3 regions of the Photorhabdus stackebrandtii genome follow, and region 2 is predicted to be linked to each of the others. Evidence: predicted binding sites of a transcription regulator. Region 2 holds the regulator's gene; each other region holds the start of a gene.
The links. The regulator Fur, encoded in region 2, represses iron uptake genes when iron is present. The targets are predictions, from matches to a motif close to ATAATAATGAGAACNACTATCAA.
Positions count from the first base shown of each region.

Region 1 (10,159 bases), on a different contig from region 2:
ACAGGGTGCCTGTTCTTTGTGGGGCATCGTATTGGCGTATTGTTTTTATCTCTTCTGGTTGATAACCCAGGATCAGTGATTCGAAACCACCCCATGAAAATGCCATTTTAAAATGGTGAAAATTATCCAGATAATTTGAAAATTGCTGGTGTGTTAATCTTTCTTTCAATTGAAAAGAGAACAGGCCATTACTGCCGCTGAAATCGCGAATGAAATTGTCATGGCCGGGGCAGGAGGGGAAGGCAGGATGATAGACTGCTGCAACTTCGGATCTCTGTTGCAGCCACCGTGCTATCTCGATACTGCTTTTTTCATGTTGTTTCAGGCGAATGGCTAAAGTCCGCAACCCGCGACTTGCCATATACACCGTATCGGCATCCGCCATTTGTCCCATCAAATAGGAGCTTTCCCGCAGTTGCACCCAACAGCGTTCGTTTGCGACGGCAATACCTAACATTGCGTCTGAGTGACCAACAATGTATTTGGTGCCGGATTGAATAGAAATATCGATGCCGAACTCCAGTGCCTTAAACAGCACACCCGCGGCCCAGGTATTATCAATCATGATGACAATATCTGGATTGACTTGCCGTACCGCGCGAACAATCGCCGGAATATCCTGTACTTCCATGGTGATGGAGCCTGGGGATTCAAGAAACACCACTTTGGTATTGGGCTTAATCAGTTCAGCCATCTCCTCGCCAATCATCGGATCAAAATAATCGGTAGTTATATTCATCCGTGACAATATCTTGTCACAAAAGCTTTGTGTCGGGTCGTAAGCTGAACCAGTCAACAGAATATGATCGCCGGCGGCGGCAAAAGAGAGAATGGCATTGCTGATCGCGGCGGCACCAGAAGGATAAAGCGTACAACCTGCGCCTCCTTCCAGTTCAGCCATGGCTTCCTGAAAAGAGAAATGGGTTTGGGTGCCACGCCGGCCATAAAACAGTTCGCCATTGGCGCGGTTGTGTGTTGCCTGCTTTTTGGATGCGACAGAATCGAAAATCACAGATGATGTTCGTTGAATGATTGGATTGACTGCGCCTTGAGTAAATTTACGGTTTCTGCCTGCATTGACCAGTGAAGTTTCCAGTTTTTTTTCTGTCATGATCCATTGCCACCTTAATTTCAAAGTTTGAAATGGTGTAAAAAATAGAGTTAACACGTTAAAAGATTTAGTCCTTTTTGTACAAAAGGATTAGGCCAACTTGACGAAAATTCATCTGATGACTTGTGAGTGAGGTTTCTTTGATTTTATTTTGTGAAGGGGTAACACTTTTTTATTAAACAATAATGATAATTACTATCAAATCACTTAATGTTTGATATCATCAGCCTTCATTTTCATTCAGTCTGGCGAAGATGAATGAAGACTCAGTGTAAATAAGGTTAGTGAGATGACGAAAGGTAATTCACTGCTAAATAACAAGGTTTATAAGAAAGGGAGTAAAGGCCAACTGATGCGTAATTTGACTGCTTCAATTATCTTAGCGTTCGGGCTGACAGGTTCAGCGTTGGCTGATACAACACCAGCATCTGCAACAGACAACAATACCACGACAAAAACCGCACAGATTGCAACACCTGCTCCGGCGGCGACCTCAACAACTTCGGGTACAACTGCACCGCCGGCAAATCAGGTTGCACCACAAACGGCATCCGCTACAGACTCTACCCAAGTGACTCCGGTGGCTACTGATGTTGTTGCTCCTGATGTTTCAGCCGATGAAACCAGTCTTTCCAGTGGTTTTGCTACCGATTTGTCTATCTGGGGCATGTATAAGAACGCTGACATTGTTGTTAAGACCGTGATGGTTGGCCTGGTGATTGCTTCTGTTATTACCTGGGCGCTGTTCTTCTCAAAAGGAACTGAACTGTTGGCTGCCGGTCGTCGTTTACGTAAAGAGCAATTGGCTCTGGCGGAAGTTAAGAGTCTTGATCAGGCTGCGGAAATTGCAGAAGGTTTCAGCAAACTCAGTATTAGCCGCTTACTGCTGAATGAAGCACAGGCAGAACGCCAACTATCTTGTGAAAGTAGTGATCTGAATAGCACAAAAGAGCGTGTCTCTTTCCGTCTGGAACGTTCAGTTGCGGCTATCAGCCGTCATATGGGGCGTGGTAACGGCTATTTGGCGACTATTGGCGCGATTTCTCCTTTCGTGGGTCTGTTTGGTACGGTGTGGGGGATCATGAACAGCTTTATCGGTATCGCTCACTCACAGACAACTAACCTCGCAGTAGTGGCGCCGGGTATCGCGGAAGCGTTGTTAGCGACAGCGCTTGGACTGGTGGCGGCGATTCCGGCTGTTGTGATTTATAACATCTTCGCCCGTATGATCGCGTCTTACCGTGGTCAGGTTGGTGATATGGCGGCACAGGCATTATTACTGCTTGGCCGTGATCTGGATTTGGCAAATAGCAAGACAAGGTGATGTATGGCAATGCGTCTTAATGAAAATTTGGACGATAGCGGCGAATTGCACGAAATCAACGTCACACCATTTATTGACGTGATGTTGGTGCTGCTGATTATCTTCATGGTAGCGGCACCACTGGCAACCGTTGATATTAAAGTGGATTTACCCGCATCGTCGGCAAAACCGCAACCCCGTCCTGAAAAACCGGTATTTCTGACGGTTAAGGCTGATCGTCAGCTTTACGTCGGTGATCAACAGGTAGATCATGATACTCTGGCGGCGGTATTGGATCAGACAACCCAATCCAATAAAGAGACAACAATTTTCTTTCAGGCTGATAAAACTGTGGATTATGAAACACTGATGAGTGTGATGGATGCTCTGCGTAAATCGGGCTATCTGAAAGTGGGATTGGTAGGAATGGAAGCGGTTTCATCGGATTAGTTATCAATAATCCTTCTATTAAATAACCGCGCTGGAAAGCGCGGTGAGATTAACGTGGTAATTGGTTTGTGTAATGAGAGCCTAATTTGGTCAGGGTGGGAATAATCACGCTATCCTGGATCGATATGAGAACATCGAAATGACGTTCACAGAATCTGTCTGATTGTTAAGCTCATAAAGTGAACTATCGTTAGCCAGTTCAAGCAGCATTGGCACTGTAATTTTCAAACGCTTGGCTAGTGCTTCAATATTGATACAAACATCATTAATAAGCACTTTTATTGCTCGATGAAATAATTCAGGTTTCTCATGGGGAATAAGATAATCCTCTTTTTCCTCGATAGCTTCGCCCTTGCGTTTAAGCCCCAAAAAAGCCGTTTTGTATTGAGTATCGGTTAAAAGAGAAAGCTGATGTGCCCGATAAATACAAGCACATTGAGTAATTCTTTTGCAATAATACTTAAACGTTCTTCACTTAACTGTGGATGGAATTCTCAAGGATAGCGGATGTTTGGCATTTACTGTTTTCTCTAAGAGTGCAAAAATTCAAATCTGTCAACCTTGATACTGGTGCAACTTTCTGATTTTGTCAACCCAACATTATTTTAATAGTTTCTTTAATGCATCTCAAATTGGGCTAATTACACGGTTGTTGATTACCACTTATTATATTCACTTTTATTTGATTACTTGTTACCTGCATTCCATTGTGTATAAAGCTATTTCTGAGCGCGGTTATACCAGACGTTTCGCACCAAACAGAACCAAAATAGTTGCTAATAGTGCGCATCCGCCGCCACTGAGAGCGACACCACTCCATGAAAGATGCCAGGCTGCTATCGCTCCCAAAGAGGAACCCGCTGCGCCACCGGAGAAATAGCATGTCATAAAAACAGTATTCAGTCGGCTCCGGGCATCAGGTAGTAAAGTATACAGCCGTGTTTGATTCGCCACTAAACCCGCTCTGCTGCCAAGATCCAGGAAAATAATACCCGCGAATAAAAACAGAATGCTGTGACGGGTTCCACCAATCAGGCACAGGGCCAACGTCACCAATAAAGCGCCAGTAGTCACAACAGCTCTTCCCCCGAAACGATCGGTCATTGAACCCATTGTTGATGAAGCCAACATTCCCGCAATGCCTGTCAAGCCAAAGAGACCCACGATATCACTACCCCAATCATAAGGGGGTTGAGAAAGCAATAAGGCCAGAGAGCCCCAAAGCGTATTAAAAGCGGCAAATAACAAAAAACCGGATAAAGCGGCTTCACGCAAAAGTGGTTGTTGTTTAACCAGCTTGCCGAGTGAGGAAAGAAGCTGACCATAAGCCATAGTTTGTGGTGTTGCTGTTTCTGGAAGAACAAACCAGACCAGAAAAAACAGGAACAGATCTATTAAAGCTGCCAGTAAAAACATTTCACGCCAGCCGAAATGCTCTCCGACTGCGCCACTCAGTGTTCTGGCAAGCAGTGCTCCCGCGAAAAGGCCACTCATCAGATTTCCTACAACCCGGCCACGTTTTTCTGGCGCTGCCCACCCAGATACTGCCGGAATGATAATTTGTGCTGAAATAGAGGTTAGCCCTAATATCAGGCTACTGGTCAAAAACCATATAAAATTCGGTGCGGTGGCACATAAGATAAGGCTGGCTATATTGCCGATTAGTAGACAGAAAATAAGCTTACGACGACTTAATGTATCCCCAAGAGGGCCAAAAAAGAAAAGCCCCGCAGCGTAACCAATTTGCGTTAACGTGGCGATCCAACCGGATGTTGCGCCATCAATGCCAAAGCTTATGCCTATTGCCGGTAATAATGGCTGGTTATAATAAAGATTAGCCACAGCAAAACCGCAAGCGGCAGATAATAATATGAGAGAAATAGAAGAAGTAGGATCGGGTTTGATTGCTGTGTTTGACACGAAAACCTCCAGCATTTGATCTGTATTACCGTAAAAGAATTCTGCCACTATCTCAGGATTGCGGGAATAAAGATGGCAAGCGAAATTGCTTTGCATAGAATGCAAAATTGATAGCGCTATCAAATTCCATACCTTGCTTGTAATATCAGATACGTTTAATCATATATAGGTAAAATCTATGATGAAAGATTTGTTACGTACCGATATTCTGGCAACATTCGTTAATGTTGCCCATTCACAGAGTTTTTCAGCTGCTGCTCGTCTACAGGGCATGGCAGCTTCATCTATTACACGTCAGATAGACAGCCTTGAGCAGATGTTGGAGGTAAAACTTTTCCTGCGTTCTACCCGTGGTTTATCAATGACTGACGCAGGAGAGATTTTGTTTTCAAGAGCGCAAGATATTATCGATAATCTTGTCGATATCCAGGCTGAGTTAGCGGCTTTGGATGGAGAACCGCAAGGGGTACTGCGTGTCGCCTGTCTGCCAACGTTTGGGCGTCACCATATAATTCCCATGCTGGAAGAACTATTCATCCAATATCCCAAAATTCAAGTTGAACTTGATCAAACAGAGAGATTGACTGATCCCGTTAGGGATCGTCTCGATGCGGTTATTCGGATTGGTGAATTAAAAGATAGTTCGCTTTATTCAAAACGGATCGCCACACAGACTTGGGTTGTTTGCGCCAGTCCAGGTTATATCCAGAAGTACGGGGCTCCGACAACACTTTCTGAGTTATCTAACCATTATTTGCTTGATAAACATCATGATCCTGCTGGCATTTGTTGGTCACACTATCAGGATGATATCAATCTCAGCAATGAGAATAGGATTTTTCGCAGTGACGACTTTGACACATTGAGAATGGCCGCCGTCAATGGATTTGGAGTAGGGCTTTTTCCTAACTGGGTTGTTTCATCGGATATTCGTTCTGGAGAGCTTATTGCATTGTTCAATGATCCTGATGAACGTAAGGATGGTATTTATTTATTACGGGCACTTGCGTACCCGCCAGCAAAATTAACGGTATTTATATCACTATTGCAGGAGTGGCTTGCCAAGGCGATTTAGCGTTAATAGAAAAGTGATCAAACTTTCTCAAGGATCATCGCGATTCCTTGTCCAACGCCAATGCACATAGTACATAAGGCCAGTTTTCCTTGTTGGCGGTGTAATTGATAGACGGCATTCGCTAAAATCCGTCCCCCAGATGCACCTAATGGATGTCCCAGAGAGATAGCACCGCCGTTACAGTTGACATGGGATGCATCCCATTGAATATTAAGCTCTTTCATTACAGCCAGAGTCTGTGCAGCAAAAGCTTCATTGATTTCGATAACATCCATGTCTTCAATTCTTGTTCCAGATATTGCTAAGGCTTTTTTAGATTTTAATGATACCCAAATTAATAAAATGATTGAGCTATCACTATTGGTGGAGGTTAAAGATGACCAGTAAAATGAATGAAATGCTTGATTTCGCTAAGGAAATTGAGGCTGCGGGTTTAACAGATGGTGAGTCAGTTCGCCGTATTGAAGCCAGAATTAAAGACAGAGAGCTAAAAGAAAAATACGGAAATATACTCTCTATGACAGGGGATGATATTAAGCGGATCCGTGCTCAATACAACATTTCCCAATCTTCGCTTGCTTTGATATTAAACATGACAAAAGAAAGCGTATCGAAATGGGAGCGAGGTGAAATAAAACCTAATGGCGCTGCATTGCGTATACTTAATTTAATTGACCAGAAGGCACTGGTTATTTAACTGCACTCTGAACGGCCTTGGTATTCCAAGGCTGTTTGTTTCACGCTCCCTGCCCATATGCACTGATAAAACCTGTTGCACCAGTCAATAAAGCATTTTTCTTGGTCATCACTATTGTTACCTCATTATGTGTGAGTTTTATATTTCATTCTTTTTTTAACTTTGTAAATCTATATTTAACGTATAAGTGCTTTGCATAAAATGCAAGAATATATTTCACATATATTAACTGTTTGGTATTTTTTATTATTATCTGATAATTTTTCTCTATAGATAATAAAATTAGCAGTGCGATTATTATGAATGTAGTCATTTGTTTTTATTTTTTAATATTGCTTGGTAATGGATAATTTAAAATTGCAAGGAATTTTATTAAATGACTAAAACTTCAAGTATATTTATAGCACGTATTAATGACTTGCAATTATATATTCATTGGTAAAGTTTACTGACTATATGGTTTTACCTTGTGCTATTTTATGATTATTATTATCAATTTCTTACTGGGAGCTTTATTTTTGTGATTATTTTAATTCTGATATTATCAAGTAAACTACAGTGTTGTTCTTATTGTTGTTGGTAATTATATCAATGTAATTAGTTGGTTAATAAACCAAATCTAAATTAATAACTGATAACTTTAATGAGTAGTTAAAAGAGATATTTAATTATTATCTAAGTATTCGCCTCATTTATTATTATTGAATTATCAGAGGGATATATTTATTCTCTGATATTGTTTTTGATTTATAAAGATATAATCTATTAATTAATATAGAGGTTTATTATGACTAAAGTTTTTTCTTTTAATAAGAATTGTCGAGATTTATCAGCAGGGCATCACTCACTACTTAAAGAAGTTAATGGTGTTAATGGTGTGCCTAAATCTTTGGCGCCTGGCTTCCCTGATTTAGATGATCAGTTTAATCAGATGGGAATCAAACATCTCCGGCTTCATGATGGTTTTGGTATTGGTGATATGGATAACTATTTCCAAGTGGATAGGAAGAATAATCAAAATCAAATGATTGTCAATGTTCCAGAGGAAAATAAGCCCGCGGCTAAAAAACTTGTCTCTGATATTGCAAATGTTAGAAGTATTTTTCCCAATGCTGCTATTGGGATGAGAAATCATGATGTTAATCTTGCATTAAGAGATGCTAATTATGAAATGACGGATGCTTATCTGCGCGATGTTCTGAATAATCAAGCAGATCTGAGTCCAGATAATATTCAGCGTCAAATCATGTTTCGCATCGGGCGTTCTCTTGATGGCGGTTATGAAATACCAGAAGACTTTGATATTTATGCAATATTAGTTAAGGCTTTGGTGAATCGTTATGCTGTAAACTATGCCAATATTGGAATGCCGAAAAAAATAACTTATTGGGAGGTTTGGAACGAGCCTGATTTACTGTTTTTCTGGAATACTGATGATCCACAAAAATATTATGTATTATATGAAAAAGTAGTGAGAGTGATTAAGGCTGTTGATCCTGATGCTAAAGTCGGTGGTGCTGGAATTTCGTTTAGTAATAATGCAGGCGGTGATTATATTGATGGATTTTTCCGGTATTGTAAGAATAATAATGTACCATTGGATTTCTTTTCCTGGCATGGATATGTTGATACTGGAGACCCGCAAAACATTATTGATATGGGTAATACGATTCAGAAAAGTTTGCATACTTATGATTTTACCGAGACTGAAAGTATTTGCACTGAATGGAATTCCAGTCCTTTTGGATCGAGAAATACATTTACAAAAGTGCAGAGTGCTAAAAATGCAGCATATATAGCTTCATCACTTATTTATATGCAATATGCGAAAGTTGACCTAGCGCATTATTATCGAGGCGATGGCTTATCTTTTGGCTTGTTTAATAATCAGCCTAATCCTAAAAACCCATGTGTTAAAAATTTCTGTACGTATTCAGCTCAATCCTTTAGTCTTTTTGCCAGAATGTTCGAAACACCTCATATATTAAGTGGTAATAAGGATTTCTCAACAGGTTTAACCGTTTTGGCAACCGAGAATGAAGCAGGTAATAAAATTAATATTCTCGCGGCAAATTACAAAGTTGATAAGAGTTTTTCAGATGGTAATGTCGCTCCCGTTCCTGCGGATTTATATCGACAATACTATCTGGATACTAGCCGAACATTGGAACAATTAACCGATACCTATAGCAAGAATCAATGGTTTGGTGGTATTGATCCGACAACAATTCATCATAATAATGCGGTAGTGCAAAATGATCCGGTACAACAACTTCCGACTGATACGTATTTAAGACCGAAAAGTCGTGATTATATTCATAGTGATCAAGGTGTAACCGTAGTGATTGATCATATAGGTTATAAGAAATTTAAAGTTAAAGCGTACCGTATTCAAGAAGGCGGAGGATTGGAACAAATGACACCACCAGAGGTGACTAACCAAATTACCGTATCTATATCTAATAATAAATTAACATTAGTGGATAAAATGGCAAAACCTTCAACGGTGACATTATATTCATTAGAATTAAGCCATCATTAGTTCTTATGAAATTAAAATATTATAGTAAGTTATTTTTCTTTGTTTTATTATTAAGTGGAAAATAAAATAATTATAGTCATGTATAAGAGGTTTATTTTAATCCATTAGGCTCTGAAAGGAGCCTTTTTAATCATGAGGAGTCGGACGAAATGTATTTAATTCAGAGTGTATACAATGATTGTCATTGATAATGTAATTTTTTAATTAACATAGAGGTTTATTATGACTAAAATTTTTTCATTCAATAAAAATCATCGAGATTTATCGGCTGGGCATCACTCATTGCTTAAAGAGGTTAATGGCTTGAATGGTGTACCTAAATCTCTGGCACCTGGCTTCCCCGATTTAGATGATCAATTTAATCAGATGGGCATTACCCATATCCGGCTTCATGATGGTTTTGGTATTGGCGATATGGATAACTATTTCCAGGTGGATAGACTAAGTGATCAGAGTCAAATGATTATTAATGTCCCAGAAGAAAATAAACTCGCGGCTAAAAGACTATTTTCTGATATTTCAAATATCAGAAGCATTTTTCCCTATGCTGCTGCTGGGATGAGAAATCATGATATTAGTCTTGCATTAAAAGAGGCTAATTATAAAATGACTGACGCTTATCTGCGCGATATTATGAATAATAAAGCCGAGTTGAATCCCTGTAATATTCAGCGACAAATCATGTTTCGTATTGGGCGTTCCGGTGAGGGTGGTTATGAAATACCACAAGATTTTGATATTTATGCAATGTTAGTGGGCATCTTAGTGAATCGCTATGCTTTAAACTATGCCAGAATCGGCTTGCCGGGAAAAATAACTTATTGGCAGGTTTGGAATGAACCTGACTTACTTTATTTCTGGAACAGTGATGATCCTAAAAAATATTATAAATTATATGCGAAAATTGCAAGAATAATTAAAGCTGTTGATCCTTCGGTTAAAGTAGGTGGCGCTGGTATTGCGTTTGTTAATAGAAAACTTGAAGATTATGTTGATGGATTCTTACGATATTGTAAAGATAATGATGTACCGTTAGATTTCTTTTCCTGGCATGGATACGT
Region 1 covers NZ_PUJV01000038.1:1,184-11,342, forward strand. The annotation lists gene metC (cystathionine beta-lyase) at 1-1,111, opposite strand, end outside; gene exbB (tonB-system energizer ExbB) at 1,464-2,435, shown strand; gene exbD (TonB system transport protein ExbD) at 2,439-2,864, shown strand; gene C5470_RS19800 (hypothetical protein) at 2,970-3,233, opposite strand; gene C5470_RS19805 (MFS transporter) at 3,600-4,784, opposite strand; gene C5470_RS19810 (LysR family transcriptional regulator) at 4,963-5,859, shown strand; gene C5470_RS19815 (thiolase family protein) at 5,877-6,206, opposite strand; gene C5470_RS19820 (helix-turn-helix domain-containing protein) at 6,236-6,556, shown strand; gene C5470_RS19825 (GH39 family glycosyl hydrolase) at 7,344-9,098, shown strand; gene C5470_RS19830 (GH39 family glycosyl hydrolase) at 9,321-10,159, shown strand, end outside.
Region 1: the regulator Fur is predicted to act here: its motif matches at 1,291-1,313, upstream of exbB (tonB-system energizer ExbB).

Region 2 (10,159 bases):
GTCTTAAACGTAATAGTATTACCATAGACAATACCCAGGTTGAAATTACCCCAGGTATGTCAATTGTCGCCGAAATAAAAACTGATCAGCGCCGCGTTATCGATTATCTTCTGAGCCCTATCAGAGAGTATCAATCTGAAGCATTGAGGGAGAAATAATCGTGAACCTATTACCTTCTTCTGCTACTGATTCCAGTAACCACACTCATAATCAGGCACTGAATTGCATCGTCTATGTGGGGAAACAATTTCATAAGTCAGCCACTGTCAATCAACTTCAGCATAGCCTGGGTTTTGACTCCTTATATCTGAGTGAGTTACAGCTGCGTGAAGCCGCCAACGCTATTGGGCTACACAGTAAAATTGATCGGTTAACCACCAATACAACGCCGACGCTGCCCTTACCGGCATTGATCGAACTGGAACAACAGTGGTGGGTGCTCATTGAAGCCGATAATGACAATATTACCGTTCTCGATCCAGTGACTGAACAAACGCAATCGCTTTCCTTATCTACATCTACTGGTAATAAAGAGAATGTATATAAGATTCTTTTAATCGCAGATCAGGAATTAACTAAGAAGCATGTCAAATTCGGCTTGAGCTGGTTTTATCCCTCAATTTTCCGGCAGAAAAGTCAGATAAGAGATCTGTTTTTGTTTGCCATAGTTCTCCAGTTATTTGCACTGGTCAGCCCGATACTGTTTGAAAACATCATCGACAAGGTCTTGGTAGGCCGAAGTTTATCCAGCCTGCATGTATTAGGTATAGCGATGCTGGCCATCGCCCTTGCCGAGCCTTTGTATAGTTTTATGCGCAATACCGTATTTGGGCACATGGCAAGCCAGATAAATTCTGAGCTCTCCGGGCGACTGTATCGTCATTTGGCAGGATTGCCACTGCAATATTTTAAGCAACGGCAAACAGGGCAGATCATTGCCAGAGTCAGAGAGATGTCTCAAATCCGCCAGTTTCTGACCGGTTCTACCCTGATGCTGTTGCTGGATTTAATTTTCGTCATCATGTTTATTGGCATCATGTTTTATTATGCCTGGATACTCACCTGGATTGTTATTGGTTCACTTTTTGTTTACTTCGTATTCTGGGTAGTCGCCGGGCCGATTATTCGCCGCAAAGTAGAAGCAGAATATGAAACCGATGCAAATGCAACAAGCTTTCTGACTGAAGCCGTCACCGGGATTGAAACCATCAAAACCACCGCTACTGAAAACCGTTTCTTACATCAGTGGCAACGCATTCTCAGCCAGCAGTTGACTAAAAGCTTCGCGGCACAGAAAAGCGGTTTAATCGCAGGACAGGGAATCGATTTTGTCCAGAAATTTACCGCCGCGATCCTCCTATGGTGGGGAGTGACAGAAGTCTTACGCGGTGAACTGACTCCGGGGCAACTTATCGCTTTCAATATGCTGGCCGGACACGTCACGCAACCTATCCTCCGGCTTGCACAGGTTTGGCAGGATTTTCAGCATACGTTAATCGCCTTGAAACGTGTGGGGGATATTCTTGATGAGCCAATGGAAAACAGTAAACAGGGATTGGCTTCTATACCTGAGCTGGAAGGCCAGATTGAATTCAAAAATATTCGCTTCCGCTACCATGACGACACGCCGGAAGTTCTGGCGAACCTGTCGTTATTGATAAAATCGGGGCAATTTATTGGTATAACTGGACCGTCCGGTTCAGGTAAAAGTACTCTCACCCGTTTACTACAAAGGCTGTACGTACCTCAACATGGACAAGTTTTGATTGATGGCATGGATTTGGCTATTGCTGATCCCGTCTCTTTACGCCGCAATATGAGTGTTGTGCTCCAGGAAAGTATCCTGTTTTCTGGCAGCATCACCGATAACATTCGGCTGTGTAAGCCCAACGCAACAGATGCAGAAGTCTATCGAGCCGCTGAGTTAGCCGGGGCCATTGAATTTATTCAATCCCTTCCTCACGGTTTTGCGCATCCAGTTGGGGAAAAAGGGGCAAATCTTTCAGGTGGTCAAAGACAGAGAATCGCATTAGCCAGAGCGCTCCTGGTCAATCCAACTATTTTGATCCTTGATGAAGCCACCTCAGCATTGGACTATGAGTCCGAAGCGGCAATCATGGCAAATATGGACGAAATATGCCGTAACAGAACAGTTATCAGCATTGCTCACAGGCTCAATACAATTCGCCACACGGATAAAATCTGTGTGTTAGATCAGGGGCAAATTGTCGAATTTGACTCGCATGACCAATTGCTCCAGCAAGACGGCTTATACGCACATTTGTGGCATCAACAAGTTGGCGAAAACTAAATGACAATTCAGCCAACTCTTAAAAAAGACGGAATAAGTTTTGGCTGAAATTATTTTTTATTTTACTTATTTGTTCAAAAAATAACTCAATGTAATTAAATTATTTAAATTGTTACAATAAGTTATTAAGATGTTAGACAATGAAATATCTTGATACATCTTAATTTTTAAGTTGGAGAATTCTTATGGACAGGAATCCAGTTTCTTTAAGCGTGTTAGTATTTTCAGGAGGATCTCTGACTTCTATTACTGGCCCAATAGAAATTTTAACCACTGCCGCCCGTTTAGCCGGAGCGCCAGAGCCAGAAATCAATATTGTCACACAGGATAATCAGGATGCTGTCGGGATGGGTGGTGTTCGGCTAAAACCCAACAAACTCATAGGAGAAATAAAACAAACAGATATTGTCCTGGTGGGTTCAATTGGGGCCCCTTATTGCGATTTCGATCTTTGTACTCAAGAAACCTTAGATTGGCTCCAGATGATGGAAGAAAAAAACATTCCTATCGTCTCCGTTTGTACAGGTTCTTTTGTACTGGCTAAAGCTAATTTACTCAATAACCGCAAAGCCACCACACACAGGCTATTTACCAACTTATTCAAGGATATGTTTCCGCAAGTACAGTTACATTCAGAAATAAAAGTCACCAGCGATAACAATATTTTTTGTACTTCCAGCACCTATGAATACAATGATGTGATGATGCATATTATTGAACAGATATATGGTCAAAATACCAGAGAAGCCTGTAGCCAACTGATATTTGGTGACATAGAAGGCATCCCCCCACATACGCTGGCAAGCTTTGTACCATATCGCCAGCACTCAGATACATTAATCCACAAACTACAGGATTGGATGCATTCAGCCCCATCAGACAGATTATCAGTCGGCGATCTGGCAGATAAAATTCATTTGTGTGAAAGGCAGATGAAGCGACGCTTTAAAACAGCGACCGGCCAGACACCGATTCAATATATCCAGCAAATTCGATTATCCCTGGCAAAATACTGTTTAGAAAAATCGAACAAGACCATAGAAGAAATCAGCCATGAAGTTGGCTATGAAGATACTCGCTACTTCAGAGAATTATTTAAGAAACTGAATGGGTTAACACCAATAGAGTACCGCAGAAAATACCAGTACCGTTAAAGTCGAAACGCAATGGACATCCTTTACGAATAAACAGTGACACGGCTTTTTATCTTTGTCTGGCAGTAGCGATACACGGGAAGCTGGGGTATCATGGCGTGCTATATTTTATGGTATACGCCCTTTAGTAGTTGAATTTATGGCAAAAGAACAAATGGATCGCACCACTCTGGATTTGTTCGCAAATGAACGCAGACCGGGGCGCCCAAAAACCAACCCACTTTCCAGGGATGAACAGCTCAGAGTCAATAAACGTAACCAGCTTCGCCGTGATAAGGTGCGTGGTCTGCGTCGTGTGGAATTGAAAATAAATGCCGACGCAGTCGATGCGCTGAACTTTCTTGCACAACAACGCAATATCAGCCGCAGTGAACTCATTGAGCAAATTTTGCTGGCCCAGTTAGCAGAAAGTGACATCACTGCTTGATAGCATTGAAGGCAAGGAAATCACACAAATTTGACAGAATTGTCCTTGCTGTTTGGTCAGAATAGGATTTTGTTTTTTTATTAATACAACCAGAATCTTTCTGCTGATTTTGACATTTTATACGTATATCTCAAACAGAAATACACAAATAAAACAAGAGGTTATATCATTTTATGGCAATTATAGGTATATTCTTTGGCAGCGATACCGGCAACACAGAAAATATTGCCAAAAAAATCCAGAAAATTCTGGGTTCCGACGTTGCAGAAGTCCACGATATTGCCAAGAGCAGTAAAGAAGATATCGAACAGTTCGATATTCTGCTGCTCGGCATCCCCACCTGGTACTACGGTGAAGCTCAGTGTGACTGGGATGATTTCTTCCCTACTCTGGAAGAGATCGATTTTGAAGGGAAGTTGGTTGCCCTTTTTGGTTGTGGCGATCAGGAAGATTACGCGGAATATTTCTGTGATGCGATGGGAACTATCCGTGACATTATTGAACCCCGTGGAGCAATTATTGTTGGTCACTGGCCAACGGCGGGTTATCACTTTGAAGAATCAAAAGGTCTGGCTGATGATGACCATTTTATTGGGCTGGCTATTGATGAAGATCGCCAACCAGAATTAACCGAAGAACGCGTTAATTCCTGGACTAAACAGATCTACGAAGAGATGAGTCTGGCGGAAATTATTGCTGGATAGGGACTTACCCCAATAGCCGTATATTGGTGCAGGCCATTTCTTATCAATAGTGAATACGCGGTAGGTGAGTAGCCATTCGCTTTGCTCACCCTGTGGGATCACGTTCAAAAGCTATCGCTTTTGTCAACACACTGCTCATATCCGCTCTTTTATTACGAAGAATGGCAAAAAAATAGCCTAAACATGATAAACAGTAAGGTTATTCCTGCGTTTTACAAATGATTATTCTGGCAAAATGTGTAATGATAGTTAAGGTTAACGTGGTTTTCATTTTCATTAGCCATGCCTATAATCATAACCTGATAACTAACTGGTACTTTTTGAAGTATCGCTAAGTTCACTTTACTGAGTAACAGGACTGAATCCGCATGACCGACAACAATAAGGCATTAAAAGATGCTGGACTTAAAGTAACACTTCCTCGATTGAAAATACTGGAAGTGTTACAGGATCCTGAATACCACCACGTCAGTGCGGAAGATCTCTACAAGAAACTGATTGATAACGGTGAAGAGATTGGCCTCGCGACTGTCTACCGCGTGTTGAATCAGTTTGATGATGCCGGCATTGTCACCCGTCATAATTTTGAAGGTGGCAAATCGGTTTTTGAACTCACTCAACAACACCACCACGACCATTTAATCTGCCTGGACTGCGGTAAGGTCATTGAATTCAGTGACAAACATATCGAAAAACGCCAGAAGAATATTGCTGAACGTTATGGGATTAAACTCTCAAACCACAGCCTTTATTTATATGGTCATTGCTCCGCAGGTAATTGCCGCGAAGACAGTAGTGCACATGACGAAAAGTAATTCATTCCTGAACCGATAATTTTTTATCTATAGAAAGGAACCTATCCGAGGTTCCTTTCTTGATGAAACAAAATCATGCCTTTACATTATCAATCCGGCTGTAACGTTTGCCATCCGGGCTGACAGAACGGATCAACACATTTCCTTTTACCTTCAGACGCTTGTGATTGTCATAAATCTTCCAGCTATTACCGCCATCAGTTGAGTACTGAATAATCAGCCCCGGCAAAGCAATATTGGCCTTCAAAACACCGCGTTTTACCTTAGCCCCAGGTACCGGTAAACGGTAAGCAATCCCGGCCCTATCCAGTTTGACAAGTTCACGTTGCCCTATCAGGTTAGCGAACCGTGTCCAATCACGATCCAATGCATCAATATCAACATTATGCGTTTCCCCTCCTTTATACTCCTGGCCTGGAACATAATCCTGTTCCCAACCAGCCCGATGCCATGCCCGCTCTGCCAGCGGTAATAAGCGAGGATAAATCATATATTCCATCTGCTCATCAGTGCGGACCGTTTCACTCCATACTTGCCCTGACAGCCCATAAGCGCCCGGCCACGGTTTGTCACTTTTCGCACGAAATACATTACCATCACGGTCAACGGATGTTTCAGCATTTTGCGGCATATTATTTGGCGCAAAACTAAAGATCTTGGCTTCATCATTAAAACGGGTCGCCCAATAATATCCACGCTCCTGTGGATGAACTTCATACGGCATATCCAGATAAACATAATCCGGATTGGATATAATCACTTCATAGCCCTTGTTCGCCCAATCATTGACTGAATCAAAGCCCCCCCAGTAGAGCGCATCCCAGAAATTCACACCAACGCGTTTGGTCGCAAAATCTTTAGCGCTGTCAGCATGTTTTAGGCCATCCTGCCATGCCTGCATCTTCTCAATACCATTAGCATTCACAATTTTGCTCACTTCAATTGCGAAGTAGCTGGCAAGGTGCTCAATATCTTTCACAACCCCCTGCTCTACCAACTTCTGGCAAGCCTGAGATTTAGCCCATGGCTTATCTTCTATACTTTTATCAATGATGCCCTTACCCGGTACTATCGGACCATTCTTATCCTGGAACCCTTCTCCCAAACGAATATTCTTCGCTTCATCACCACCAAAATGCCAGGTCTCCAATGGCAAGCCAGCTTCTTTATGCATAACGGCAATTTCACCAATGACTTTCTCAACAAATCGTTTTGAAGAATCCATACACGGGTTCAAATAACTGCGACGATCATAGAGCTGAACAGAGGTTGCTCTGGTGGTATCGGTTGGGTCCAGCAAACGGTATTCATTCGCCCCTTTCACATCATCGCGAGCGATTAACTTCTTGTAGCGGGCCTCCATAGAAACAACCGCAGCCCGGGCATGAGCCGGCATATCAATTTCAGGAATAACGTCAATATAACGGGCTTTGGCATATTTCAGAATGTCGATGTAGTCCTGACGGCTGAAGGATCCACTGCCCATATTGTTGTTATCAGGGCCGGAACCCAGTTGTGGTAACAAACACTTGGTTTCACTCAAATCATGACAACGCTGGCTGCCAACTTCCGTCAGCTCAGGTAATCCAGGAATTTCCAGACGCCAACCTTCATCATCACTCAGGTGGAAATGGAATTTATTCAGTTTGTAACTTGCCATTTGGTCAAGCAAACGCAGGACCGCTTGTTTACTATGGAAATTGCGCCCTACATCAAGGAGAGCCCCACGATACTCAAAACGTGGAGCATCTTTTACCGTCAGAGTAGCAATCTTCGCACTGCCATCAACAGGAATTAATGACAACAGAGACTGAAGACCATAAAACACTCCAGATTGGTCAAAAGCAACAATTTGAGCACCATTCTGGGTAATACTCAGGCGGTAAGCCCCTTTAACCTTCCATTCACCGGTAAAATCTGAAGAGACAATCTGAGTCGCAACCAGATAGCCACTATTCTCTAATTTAATGCCTTGATCGGTAAAACGTTTTCTGACAAGAATAACCGCCTCGTCATTCAAACCACCAAATTCCAGTCTTACACCACCAGATAAATCAGCATCCTCTGAATAAATCTGAATTTCTTTTGGTGTCGGAATTATTTGCCCACGTAATTTTTCTGACTCGATTTTTTTAACCTGCAAATTCTTCGCATAACGATTTTCAGACGTCATCAGAATGTTGTTATCCGCGGTTGTGCGTTTCCATTGATCACCGGTGAAAACAGATAAAAATTGACTCAGATCTTCTGTATCCGTATTCACAAGGACTTTAGGTTTCGCATCACCTGACGTTGCATACCAGCGCGGCAAAAAGTCAGTGCTGTAAATCTGCCAATACTCTCCGGTAATAGGCAATTTTACCTGTTGATTCGCTTTAATACCGGTGAATTTCTCAGTTGGCTCCAGTTTATGTAAATCACCCGTAATACGCGTAATTTTAAACTGCTCATTATCTACGCTCAGGACTTGCCGGATGCTGTGGAAATAAATCGCCCAATCAGATGAATCAATAGCCTGATTACCATTGGTTAACGTAATATCTACCCGATTACAAGTGGCCCAGTCCGCTCCCAGTACAGCACAGTTAACGCCATGATCTCCCGCCTGATTATCAATAACCTTATAATTAACTTTTAATTGACTCAGTGAATCAACCAATTGTTGTGCTGTATTATTAGCATAGGCAGAACTCATCAAACCAACAGTTGTCATCAGCGCCACTAATGTGCGCAATTTAAATTTCTTCATTGTTACCTCTTTCAAACACAAATGTTATGTAAGGTAAACCACTGCCCAGAAACATAAGGACAGCGGCAACAAGCCATTAGAAAACAATAAATGGCATGATGATGTTGAACTTAATCTCTTTTTCATCCCAGAAAAATTCCAGGCAGATCATTGAAAACGCACACTTTGATCATAGATTGGATTAATGCTGACTTTTGTACTACGTGTAACCATAAAATTAATGACTTTTTGATTAGAATAAATCACAGCCCAAAATATAAATCTATACGTAAAATAAAAATTTCAATTGAAAAAGAAAATTAAAATAACCTAATCAACATATATACAGATTATTTTTCATGCCACGAATTATCAATGGTAGAAAAGGAATTTTTTACAAAACATGACAAAGAACACATTACAAGAAAAATATAAAAATAGTTATACACCACATTAATATTAAGATAAAAAATAATACAACCATAAAAACTTAACAATATAAAACACAGATAATTTCGTATAGTTAGATTTATTTTTTATTATTAGACAGAATAAAAAAATAGCTTTGATTCAGTTGTGAAATATAAAAATCCATCTCAATAGGAATTATCTATAGTAGAGTATCATCCATAACTCATCTCTGATTAATTTTTGGTAAAATGGAACCTTTTATTATACGAAATTGTGATGATGTTTTTATAAAAGGAATCCAAGAACTCAATTTAACAAAATTGTTAACGTATAACAGTAACTCAGACACAACTGTCCGCCAGATATCAATCTATTTAAATTGATTTTTAAACGTTCTAGTTACCGAAACCATTCTCTATTGTAAATATGATTTCTATTGCACCCTAATAGTTCAAAAAACAACCAAATACAATCCGTTATTTAAGGTGATTAACATCACACTATCTGTTAATTTTAGTTTTAAAACCGAATAATAAATGTAACATACTCTTGTTTTTGCGGTTATTAACATTATTATTTTTTAAAGAGAATGATAAATGGATTATCAGAATTTATTTCAATTAACTACGCAAGAAAAACATGACCTCTTTTTAGCATTAAATAAAATCGATTATGACCCTACTGGGGGTGATTTATATATTAACGCAGTAAGATCTGCAATGATGTATTTTTTACCGGTAAGAATAACATCAGCCCTAAATAAACAGCGGGCATCTATAAACCCCAGACCATACATAATTTTAAAGAATACACCAATAGACTGTGAAATATTTTTCTCTCCATCACCAAACCAATATACCCCCTCAGCAAGATCAGGAAATATTAGCGAAAATCTTTTAACAGGCATAGCGTCACTCATCGGTGAACCCTATTCGATGCTTTTTGAAGGTAAGGAATTAATTAATAATCTTATTCCAATTCATGAATCGAAAAGTGAATATACGGGTTTAGGATTTGATGTTGAACTTGACTTTCATATTGAAAACGCAGCTTTAAAACATTTAGAGCGATATAATGTTTCTCCCCTGGGTTTACTGCTTACAGGAATCAGAAGCGATCCTAATGGCCCTCTGACACGAATATCCGATTCACGTTTATCCATTGCTCAATTAAAGAAAGAAGACATAGAAACATTAGCAGCCCCCTTGTACAACATTAAATTACCTTACCGCTGGAGACAATCCACATTGATTAAGAAAGAAGAGACCCATCTTGTCCCGCTGATATCAGAAAATCATATACTACCCGACATCAGCGCTGTATTTTATCCCGGTATGATCACAGCAAGTACAACTAAAGCTAAAATTGCGCTGGAAAAGTTCTATAATTTGATTAAAGAAAATGCAGTAGCAATACATATTAACCCTGGAGACTTAATATACATAGACAACAGGTTCACTTTACATTCAAGAGATAAATTCACACCAACATTCGATAATATAGGAACACCATTACGTTGGTTGCAACGTGTATTTATTTCACCAAGCCTTTGGAATCATAGGTATTTAAACCAAATCGAAAATAGAGTTTTCTCTATTTAGAAGGATCT
Region 2 covers NZ_PUJV01000014.1:66,844-77,002, reverse strand. The annotation lists gene C5470_RS13390 (HlyD family type I secretion periplasmic adaptor subunit) at 1-158, shown strand, start outside; gene C5470_RS13385 (type I secretion system permease/ATPase) at 161-2,311, shown strand; gene C5470_RS13380 (GlxA family transcriptional regulator) at 2,497-3,465, shown strand; gene ybfE (LexA regulated protein) at 3,605-3,892, shown strand; gene fldA (flavodoxin FldA) at 4,066-4,596, shown strand; gene fur (ferric iron uptake transcriptional regulator) at 4,965-5,411, shown strand; gene C5470_RS13360 (beta-N-acetylhexosaminidase) at 5,485-8,160, opposite strand; gene C5470_RS13355 (TauD/TfdA family dioxygenase) at 9,147-10,151, shown strand.

Region 3 (10,159 bases), on a different contig from region 2:
AAATAATCGCTTATGAAAAATATGAATAACAAAATCCGCAAATAAATTATTTAACCGAATACGAACTAAATTATTTTCAATGTTATTATATTGCATTTATCATGCAACACCGCGATACATTAAACACGCTCATTTAAACTTATTTTATACTATTTTATCCGGTCCAATAACATTACCTTTCTACGGTTTAAAAATCATTCCTATTTTTATACCGTTAATGTAATTTAACGCTTAAATACCCATTTAATCATTATAACCTTTCTGGCTGATTAATCCTCGAGAATTTTCACTATTGTTGGTGTAATAAATCGTTATTAAATTAATTTACCGCTCGATTTAAACAGATATAGGTTGATGAAGTTAAGTTAAAATCATATGAAAATCCTATTTTAGTAAATAAACGATTTTATTTTGACAACCCAAACCTTTTCAAAATGATATTCACTAAATGCACATACCATTTATTATGCTAAAATAGCCATTTTATTAAAGACAAGACAAAAACCATAAAACTGTAAAAAAATATCCAAGTGTAAAATAAATCTATTGCTAAGAAGTTAAAAAGTTTTTATTTAAAACTGTGCTTTGAATAACCAAATGAACAGTATCTATATAGTAATAATGGAGTGCAACTATTAAAAGCCATTAAAATATTATGGACTTTAAATTAGTCAACTTGTTTAAACATACCGTTAAACAATCAGAGCATATGAGATTATCCGAAAAAACATAAAAGAGTATCTTTATACCATCAGAATATCTACGGGTTGATTTATAAAGATAAAAAAATGATGTTGACTTATAAAAACTGTTCAGAATTGCCAGTAAAACAGCATCAGTAAAGATAAAAATCGAGTATGATTAAACGTAAAACACGATATACCATGATGATTAAACTTAACAAAAAGCAAACGTTAAAAGTGATAAAAAAACAACGGTTAAAACTTTATACCGATTAAAATCATAAATTTAAAAAATGACTTTTAATAACAGTTTAAAGCCTGCCCATCATAAAACTCAGGGCAGGATCCCACTTTTGTTTACACAGAGGCATCAAAGCTTTTAAATCCAGGGCAGATTTAACTCAATAAATGCAGTTTTTCAGAAGCACGTAGATTTCAGACTCGGTCTTATCGCTTGTAATGTAAATGTGCCGCTTCTATGCGTTTCGTGCATTGACTCACGCATTTTTATGCCGATAACGTATCAACAGCAAGTTTGTCGGACATGTGTTCAAGCTCATTCTGGCTCAGTCCGATAATGTTCATCACCGTTTCACGGTCGATACTCATACTTTGGTGACTGGTCTGACAGTCACCGTAAGATCCTCTTTTAACATGAATCGTTGAATACTGATTAAGAACCCTCAGCACGAGTTAGTGGCGTATTTGCTCAAGTTCGTTCTCGCTCAGACCGGTGGTTTTCATCACCGTTTCACGGTCGATTCCGCTGTTCAGCAATGCATGAGCAATTTTTAAAGTTGCCTCTTGGCGCCCTTCCTGACGTCCTTCCTGACGTCCTTCCTGGCGTCCTTCCTGGCGTCCTTTCTGCTCCAGTTTCTGCGCTATTGTCATCAGTACCTCCTCATACTTCGGGGACTGTTCTGTCAGTCGCCGGATAAAACCCTCTGGATCGGCGGTATCTCCCGCCTGTAATAAGTAGTTTAGCACGCTTTTTAACTGCTCATCCGTATAGTAATCATACGTCAGCAGCGTAACCAATTCTTGCAGCAACTCCGCCATATCACGCTGCCGGATATGTTTTTGCACCATTTCCAATAGTGCAACCCGTTTGTGCGTCAGGATTTCATCATCCGAAATTACCGTCACATCTACCAGCGGGAATGCGCCGGAATAGATTTCCTTCGCCAGGGCCGGAGCATCGAAGCAATCGAGCCAATTGGTACTCCACGGATACGGCTGTATTTTCCCGTGATAGAACAACACCGGAATGACCAGCGGCAATTTTTCATGTCCCTGCTCCAGATGCCGTTGCATTGCTGAAATACCGTAACGCATCAATCGAAATGCTATCATCTTGTCCGGGGAACTCTGGTGTTCGATCACGCAATACACGTAACCGTCACCCTGCGCCGTTTTCAATGAATACAAAATGTCGGAATAATGCGCACGCAGATTGTCTTCAATAAACGACCCTGATTCCAACCGCAATGTATCCAGATCACAAACTGCCCGTAATGTCGCAGGCAAATGAATCTCCAGGAAGTCTCTGGCGGTATCAATATGACTTAAAAACTGTTTAAAAACAGCGTCATGTGGCGTTGGTGTATTTTTTCTCTTCATCGGTGAATGGTAGCATATTTTCTTTTATATTGAAGGAATATTAAGCAAAAAACCGAGCAGACTGAAATGTCTTGAATTTTCTTTGACAAAAACTTTGATCGTATCTCAGGTACTTTAATTTCCTTCTTAAGCGAAGTTCAGGTTATCTAGATATTTCAAGTGCTGGAAATAAAAAGGTATTTTCATTTCCAGCAATCTCTAATACAGCGCTTTATTCATCATAACAGGCGATTAAGCACCAAGCGTTGCACCACCATCAATGACAATATCTTGTAAAGTAATATGACTTGCGAGATCAGAGGCCATAAACAAGACCGCATCAGCAATTTCTGTTGGCGTCGCTATCTTCCCTAGTGGGATACCAAGTTTAAACAATTCAGAAAACCCCTGAATGACTTGCTGTTTAGACGCTTCTGTTTGCCACATACCACGCTGCATTGGCGTATCTGTCGATCCTGGTGAAATAAGATTACAACGAACGCCATAAGGTGCTAATTCCAGCCCAACACTCAGGCAGAGACTACGCAGTGCAGCCTTAGAAGCACAATAGGCCGACATGCCAACACGAGGAACATGAGCCGCATTTGACGCAATAGTAACAATTGCCCCCGCCTTTTGGCGTTGGAACTGGGGAATAGTCGTCTGAAATAGATTGAATGCCCCTCCCGCATTGACAGACAAACACTGTTGCCAATCTTCAAACGTTGTCTCTTCAATTGCGCCAAGGCGCAATATTCCTGCACCATTGACCAACACATCAAGTTGTGGTTGTTGTGCAAGGAGTTGTTCACAACAGCGCGAAACGGCAATAGGATCACTGATATCAAGCAAATACGGTGTAAAAGGTAAATCCCCCTCAGGGAACGCGATGTCAAACCCAATCACCTTCGCGCCTGCTTGCTGAAAACGGTAAGCAGTCTGATAACCAATACCGCTACCGGCGCCAGTTACCCAGACAATTTTATCGCTAAAATCAAGCGCAATACTCATTTCAAGCTCCCTGACGTTCAGTGAATAATGCCATCCAACCATTTATTGTTGGATTTTTCATTAACGAAATAAAATCCACTTCATATCCTTGCTGGCGCCAATGGGAAATGAGAGACATAATGCGTACAGAATCCAACCCATAATCAAGCAGATTTTCATCATCACCAATATCGTCGCTATCCTCATCTAATAAAGGCAGTAATAACGCTTTGAGGCGGGTTTTATTCCACTGCACTTGTTTTACATCTAAAGCAACAAGAAGCTGTTCAATAGTCTCTACACGTCCACAGCGCCCTGCGGTATATTTAAGCGCCATCATATGTTCTTCATAACTGAAATCAGCTAAAGCATCCGCCACCATAAAGGGCTGTATATCACGCATAAATGCGTCAGTCGCTGTCATTAGACAGCCAATATGTGCATAAACACCACAAATAATAAGTTGATCACGCCCAGCTATTTTGAGCTGTTGCTCAAAGTCAGTACGCTGAAATGCACTATATCGCCATTTATCCATGACAATATCACCAGCCTGAGGTGCGAGTGCATCTGTAATTTTTTGCAGTTCAGGATGGCAGTTCAGCCCCGGTCCCCACATATCGTTTAACAGCGCCCTCTCCTCATCACTTTGCTGGTTAGGCTGAGCGGAATAAAATACCGGTATTCCATTTTCCCGGCAGATTTCTATCAGCTTGGCAATATTAGTCACGATTTGATTAATTAATGGGCTATTGTCTTCCCAAAAGTTAAGAAAGTAATTTTGCATATCATGAATTAATAATGCAGCCCGATTTTTATCCAACGACCAATTAACCTTGTTTGTCGGAAGTCCTTCTGCCACGGGTAAATCATAACTATTAAGTTTAGGAATGCTCATTTCTTTCTCCAACGAGTGATGGCTGAACAAATTGTTTAGCAAGATGACGTAATTGTTTCTTGTCTATTTTTCCGACAGGTGTTATCGGCAGTGAGGGGACAGGTTCAAACCGGTCAGGCAATTTATAATCTGCTATCCCCTGCTCACGCAGATAACGCCGTAAAACCACAGCTTTTATCGGTTTTCGTAATACAACAAAAGCGCAGCTTTTTTCACCCATCAACGAATCAGGAATAGCGACCAGCGCGGCATAAATGACATCTGGGTGCCGAAGCAGTAGATTTTCAACTTCCTCAGCCGCAATTTTTTCTCCACCGCGATTGATTTGATCTTTTTCACGTCCCACGACTTGTAAATAACCATCAGGTGTCATAATGACGAGATCACCAGAACAGTAGAATCCATTACTATCAAAACATTGCTGATTATGCTGTGGACTGCGGTAATATCCGCGGAAGGTATAAGGCCCCTGAGTCATCAACTGGCCAGCGACGCCAGGAGGAACAGGATTGCCATCATTATCAGCAACCCAAACTTCATCATCCTGACTGGTCGGGCGGCCTTGCGTCGTAAAAATATGCTGTTCGTCATCATTCAGCCGGGTATAGTTCACTAATCCTTCAGCCATACCGAAAACTTGTTGTAGCTGGCATCCCATCTCTTTTGGAATACGTCTTGCCAGACTTTCGCTTAACCTTGCCCCACCGACCTGTAGCAATCGCAAGCTTTTTAGTGCATCACGGTTACCACTAAGTGCTATCGCCTCAAGCCATACACTGACTGCTGGCGGTATCAATGCAGTAACATTCACCTGATGTTGCTGGATTAGCGGAAAACAGCAATCAGCACTGGGGTTATTCGCTAAAATGACCTGTCCCCCGCTGTAAAACGCCCCTAATGCCCCCGGTGAGCTCATAGGAAAGTTATGCGCAGCAGGAAGTGCACATAAATAGCGAGTTTCAGCATTAAACTGGCAAATGTCCACACTGGCGCGAATACTGTAGTAATAATCATTATGCGTTCGGGGAATAAGTTTAGGTGTCCCCGTACTCCCCCCCGACAATTGGAAAAATGCTACTTCATCAGCCGGTGTTGGGTTAGCGATAAAATCACCAGCGCCTTCTGCCAATAGCGTCTCAAAATCCAGAATACTGTCATTATCACCACGTAAGACAACGTGACACAAAGACGGCGTACAAGCTCTGAGTTCATCAATAAAATCGTCGTCGCTAAACAAGGAATGGTTGCGATCGGCAATTAACAATGCGGGGTTAATCTGATCAGCATAAGCACAAAGTTCACTACGCTGATGGCTAAATATAGCGTTAACCGGAACTACCCCAAGCCGTAATAAGGCAAAGAAAACAATATAAAACTCGGCTTCATTGCCTAATTGAACTAAGGCGGTTTGTCCTCGTTTAACGCCTTGTCGTTGTAATGCTGCGGCCAAACTATCCACCAGCAGGTTAAGTTCAGCATAGCTGAACTGACGATCTCCACAGATAAGCGCAATTTGCCCGTTGTCTGACTGACGGGTCAAAATGTCGCTAAGAGGGAGATCTATCCAATAACCACTCTGACGATAGCGCTGTTCCAGCGCTTTCGGCCAACGATTAAATTCCACTATCATGCTGGACATGCCTCCTGTGAAAACTCGAATGCACTCATCATCGTTGAAAACTTAACCTCTGTTTCCTGCCACTCTGACTCCGGTTTCGAATCAGGTACAATGCCAGCTCCCGCAAACAGTCTTACCTGTGAACCATTCACTTCACCACAGCGAATAGTCACCACCCATTCACCGTCCCCTTTCGCGTCACACCACCCCACAATGCCGCCAAAGAGGTTTCGTTTAAACGGCTCTAATTCCTCAATTAAGTTTTTCGCGGTTTGATACGGTGTGCCACAGAGGGCCGGAGTAGGATGAAGCAGGCAAGCAACAGAAAGTGCATTTTCCTGTGGTGCTTTTAACACCCCTTCAATATCGGTAGCAAGGTGCCAAAGTACAGGTGTGCTGATGGTGGAAGGCATTTTGGAAATATGTAGTTTTTGACAACGACTTTCGAGTACGTTTCTCATCATATCGGTCACCAACCGATGCTCATAATTGTCTTTGACGGACTGAATAAGCCCCTGGCGTAATTTATAATCGTCTTGCTGGTTTTCACTGCGCTTTGCAGAACCTGCCAGCGGCTGAGAAAAGATAGTATTACCCTGTTTACGCACTAATAATTCTGGACTCGCACCAATCAATGCCCCATTTTCTAACGGAACATGAAAGTTATAACACCAACTATTTTGCTGGTTAAGATGTCGTAATAATTGAATTGAATCTAATGTCTGATAGGTTTCTATGTTGAGTAGTCGTGAAAGGACAACTTTGTCTAATGCATGATTGCGCATTGCATCAACAGCGGTGTTCACCATCTGGCTAAAGTGTGCTTTATCGGGCCACTGGCTGCGTCTTTTTTCTGTATAGGTTGAATTGGAAATAAGCGAGGGAAACTGCTTTCTCTGGAACCAATCGCATTGTTCAGGGACAAAAAGCGCCGCATTTTGCTGTTTATCGAATGGAATTGCCCCCACCAGAACAGGATTTTCAATCCCATCTCTCTTCGCTTGCTGGAATAATTGACGTATTTCTTGCTGAATCAGGCTATCAGGGTTTGCTGCATCATCAAGTGGTTTTGACACAATCGCATATTGCCCCTGTGCCAACAGACTTTTACTGGATGAAAGAAACAGAAAATCCTTATTATTAAGATCATTAAAACCAGTCAGCAAAGTATCTCTATATAAATCTGGCACAAGTTTTACCTCTATCTGTTAATCGTGTGATCACGAAAATGGAATTCTTGCTTCGACATATCTTTGCATCACTTGCTATAAATAAAACGATGACTTAGATTACCAATAATAAAATTTCGATATGATTTAATTTTATAAAAATTTATATCTTTAAAACATTTCTCCCTTATTCCATTTGGAGATCTCATTTTGCACCGTCCTGTTATTCTACCTGATATTAAAAGTTGTTGATTGAATCTATCAGGCATAGCTCAACGATATTCATATTATTTTAATAATAATTATTATCAATATTATTACTGAAAAATACATTTAAAAATCATGTCTATCCCTTTGTAAAACGCCGTCCCTGCGGAACAATTAAGGGGGTATGGCTGACGGGATCATCAATAATGACACAATCAAGTCCAAAAACCTCAGAGACTAATGTAGTCGTAATGATCTCACCAGGAGCTCCTTCCACCACAATCCGTCCCCCCGCCATCACAATCAGATGATCTGCATACCGGCAAGCCTGATTCAAATCATGAAGCACAGCGATGAGCGTATACCCGGATCCTTGATTAAGGCGACAAAACAACTCAAGTAATTCAATTTGATGAGCAATATCAAGATAGGTTGTCGGTTCATCAAGTAGTAACAACGGTGTTTGCTGAGCCAGTACCATGGCAACCCAAACCCGTTGGCGCTGTCCACCTGAAAGTTCGTCAACAACACATTCAGCAAGCTGTGTGACACCAGTCGCATTCATTGCCTGGCGCACCGCTTCATAATCCTCATGACTCCATTGACGTAATAACCGCTGATGGGGAAAACGCCCGCGCGCGACTAAATCAACAACTTTGATCCCCTGAGGAGCCTGCACACTTTGCGGTAATAATCCCAGCTGACGAGCCAAAGCGCGGGTTGGTATAGTGTGAATATCATGACCATCAAGGCAAACCCTGCCATATTCCGGGCGCAACAGGCGACATAAACTTCTCAACAGCGTGGATTTACCACAGCCATTAGGGCCGATAATCACGGTAAAACGACCATCAGGGATACGCAAATTCAGTTCATCACAGACAATATGTTCACCGTAACCCAGACGCAACTCTTCTACACTCAAGCGACAAGGTGATAAAACACTTTGGTTATCATGTTTTAGCGTTAGCGTTGTCATCAATTCTCTCACAAAAACGTTATTAATCAGTCTGCATCAATATTCATATCAATGCAGACTGCAAGAGGATTATTCAGTGTTGAATAGAAACCCTGGTATTCAAAGGGTATCTATACCCGTTATCTTTCAAGTTGCCTCTTTGTTGGCTGCACTCGCTCACCCCGGTCACATAGTTAGCTATGCCCCCGGGGATTCGCTCCCTTGCCGTCGCGATGCATCTTGAAATCTATAGGGTATATACGCTCGGATAATCTTGGCAAAATCGCCCCAAGCGGTATATCGCTATCCTGTGTTTTTGCAAACAACCCCAAAATGCCATTGATAGTCTCTGATATTTGAGCGATTTGAGCCGCACTATAACGATCTGAACGATAATTAAACAAAATACGTACCGTTTCTTCACCTGCAATCATTTCTTCCATAATTTCAAAGTGAAGCCCCAGTAGCGATTCCTGCTTTTCCAAAACGATCTGCTGAAATGCAATATGGCTTCCATCCAACATATGGAACTCACCGCTCAAACTATTTTTTGCATGTAACTGAATATATACCTCGAATAAATGATCTTTTCCTTGATCTGCATGGCCTGATAAGGCTTCCTCAATCAGATCAATGGGGATATCGGTATAAGGCAACGAATCATTGATGTTGTTCTTAACCTGAGTGATCAGATCAGTAAATGTCATCTGTTCAGTAAAGCGAACCCTATGTATCACAACCGTGGTGAAATAACCAACAGTGTCAAAGAAGCTCGCATCGTCACGCCCTGAAGCTGATGTTCCCACAATAAGATCATCGGTTGCCCCCAGTAAATTGAGCGATGCAACAATACTGGCGTAAAGAATATTAAAGAATGAAGCGCCATTTTTTCTGGCAAGTGACTGCAAGCCTTGAGCCACCACTTTTTCAATCTCAAACTCAATGCCTTCACAGGAATTCGCCTGCCCAGATAACTCGCTAGCCGCATTTTTAAAAATGGGCTCTCCGCTTGGCGCACCCCGTAAATTATTAACCCAATAATCAAGATGAGACTGATTCATTCCCTCATCATTTTGCCTGATTGCATATTGGAGGAAGGGTAAAGGTTGCTCTTGCCATGCTGGCGTCTCATTTATCAACCTGTATTTATAGGCATGTTTCAATTCTTCCATCAGCAAAGTAACAGACCACTCATCAAGTGCCACATGATGAAACAACATGGATAAAAACTGCTGCCCTGAAGCGTTATCGGTGACAAATTTAATGCGCAAAGGCAGTTCTTCAGATAGATCAAACTGATATTTTCCCTCTTTTTTTAATATTTCTTCTGAGGACAGAGGGCCATATTCATGAGAACCCCAAAACCACTGATAGTCCGATAAATCCTTCACAGGGACAACACGTTGATAGACTTCGCCCTCTTCCTGATAAAATAGGCTACGCAATACAGAATGTCTTTGCAGTACATCAAAAAAGGCTTGCTTAAGTACCTGCTCATTGATAGTCGCAGAAAATTTTAAAATAAAAGGTAAGTTGAAGATATCGTTGAAATCAAATGCCGCATACGCTTTCCATAGAGATTTTTGTGCAAGGGATAAAGGTGCGACAACCGAAATATCTTCTTCAAATTGTTCTTCGCTCAACTCAGTTTTGTTTTCATCAATAGGATCATGACATTGCGCATATTCGGCAAGTTTCAACGCAGTCGGATAACTAAAGAGATGATTAATATGGATCTCTATGTTATGTAAGCTCAGTAATCTACCTATCACGCGGGTGGCAATGAGTGAATGCCCGCCAAGATCGAAAAAGTCATCACTGGCTGTCATTTCCGGTGAGGAGAGTGCTTGTCTGAATTCATTCAAGATAATATTGGCTATCTTACGGTGGTTATCGCTTTTACCAGTTGCCTCATGCTCTTTTTGCTGTTTGACGGCAATAAATGCTGTATCACTGATATCTTCATGTTTTTTCTTCATTGGAGGCAGAAAAACAGACGTAAGTTTTGGCGCAATAGTGACATTTTGTTCATGAATA
Region 3 covers NZ_PUJV01000004.1:133,159-143,317, forward strand. The annotation lists gene C5470_RS05140 (Rpn family recombination-promoting nuclease/putative transposase) at 1,377-2,303, opposite strand; gene dhbA (2,3-dihydro-2,3-dihydroxybenzoate dehydrogenase) at 2,535-3,293, opposite strand; gene C5470_RS05150 (isochorismatase) at 3,295-4,170, opposite strand; gene C5470_RS05155 ((2,3-dihydroxybenzoyl)adenylate synthase) at 4,157-5,800, opposite strand; gene C5470_RS05160 (isochorismate synthase) at 5,797-6,978, opposite strand; gene C5470_RS05165 (ABC transporter ATP-binding protein) at 7,304-8,143, opposite strand; gene C5470_RS05170 (condensation domain-containing protein) at 8,317-10,159, opposite strand, start outside.
Region 3: the regulator Fur is predicted to act here: its motif matches at 7,253-7,275, upstream of C5470_RS05160 (isochorismate synthase).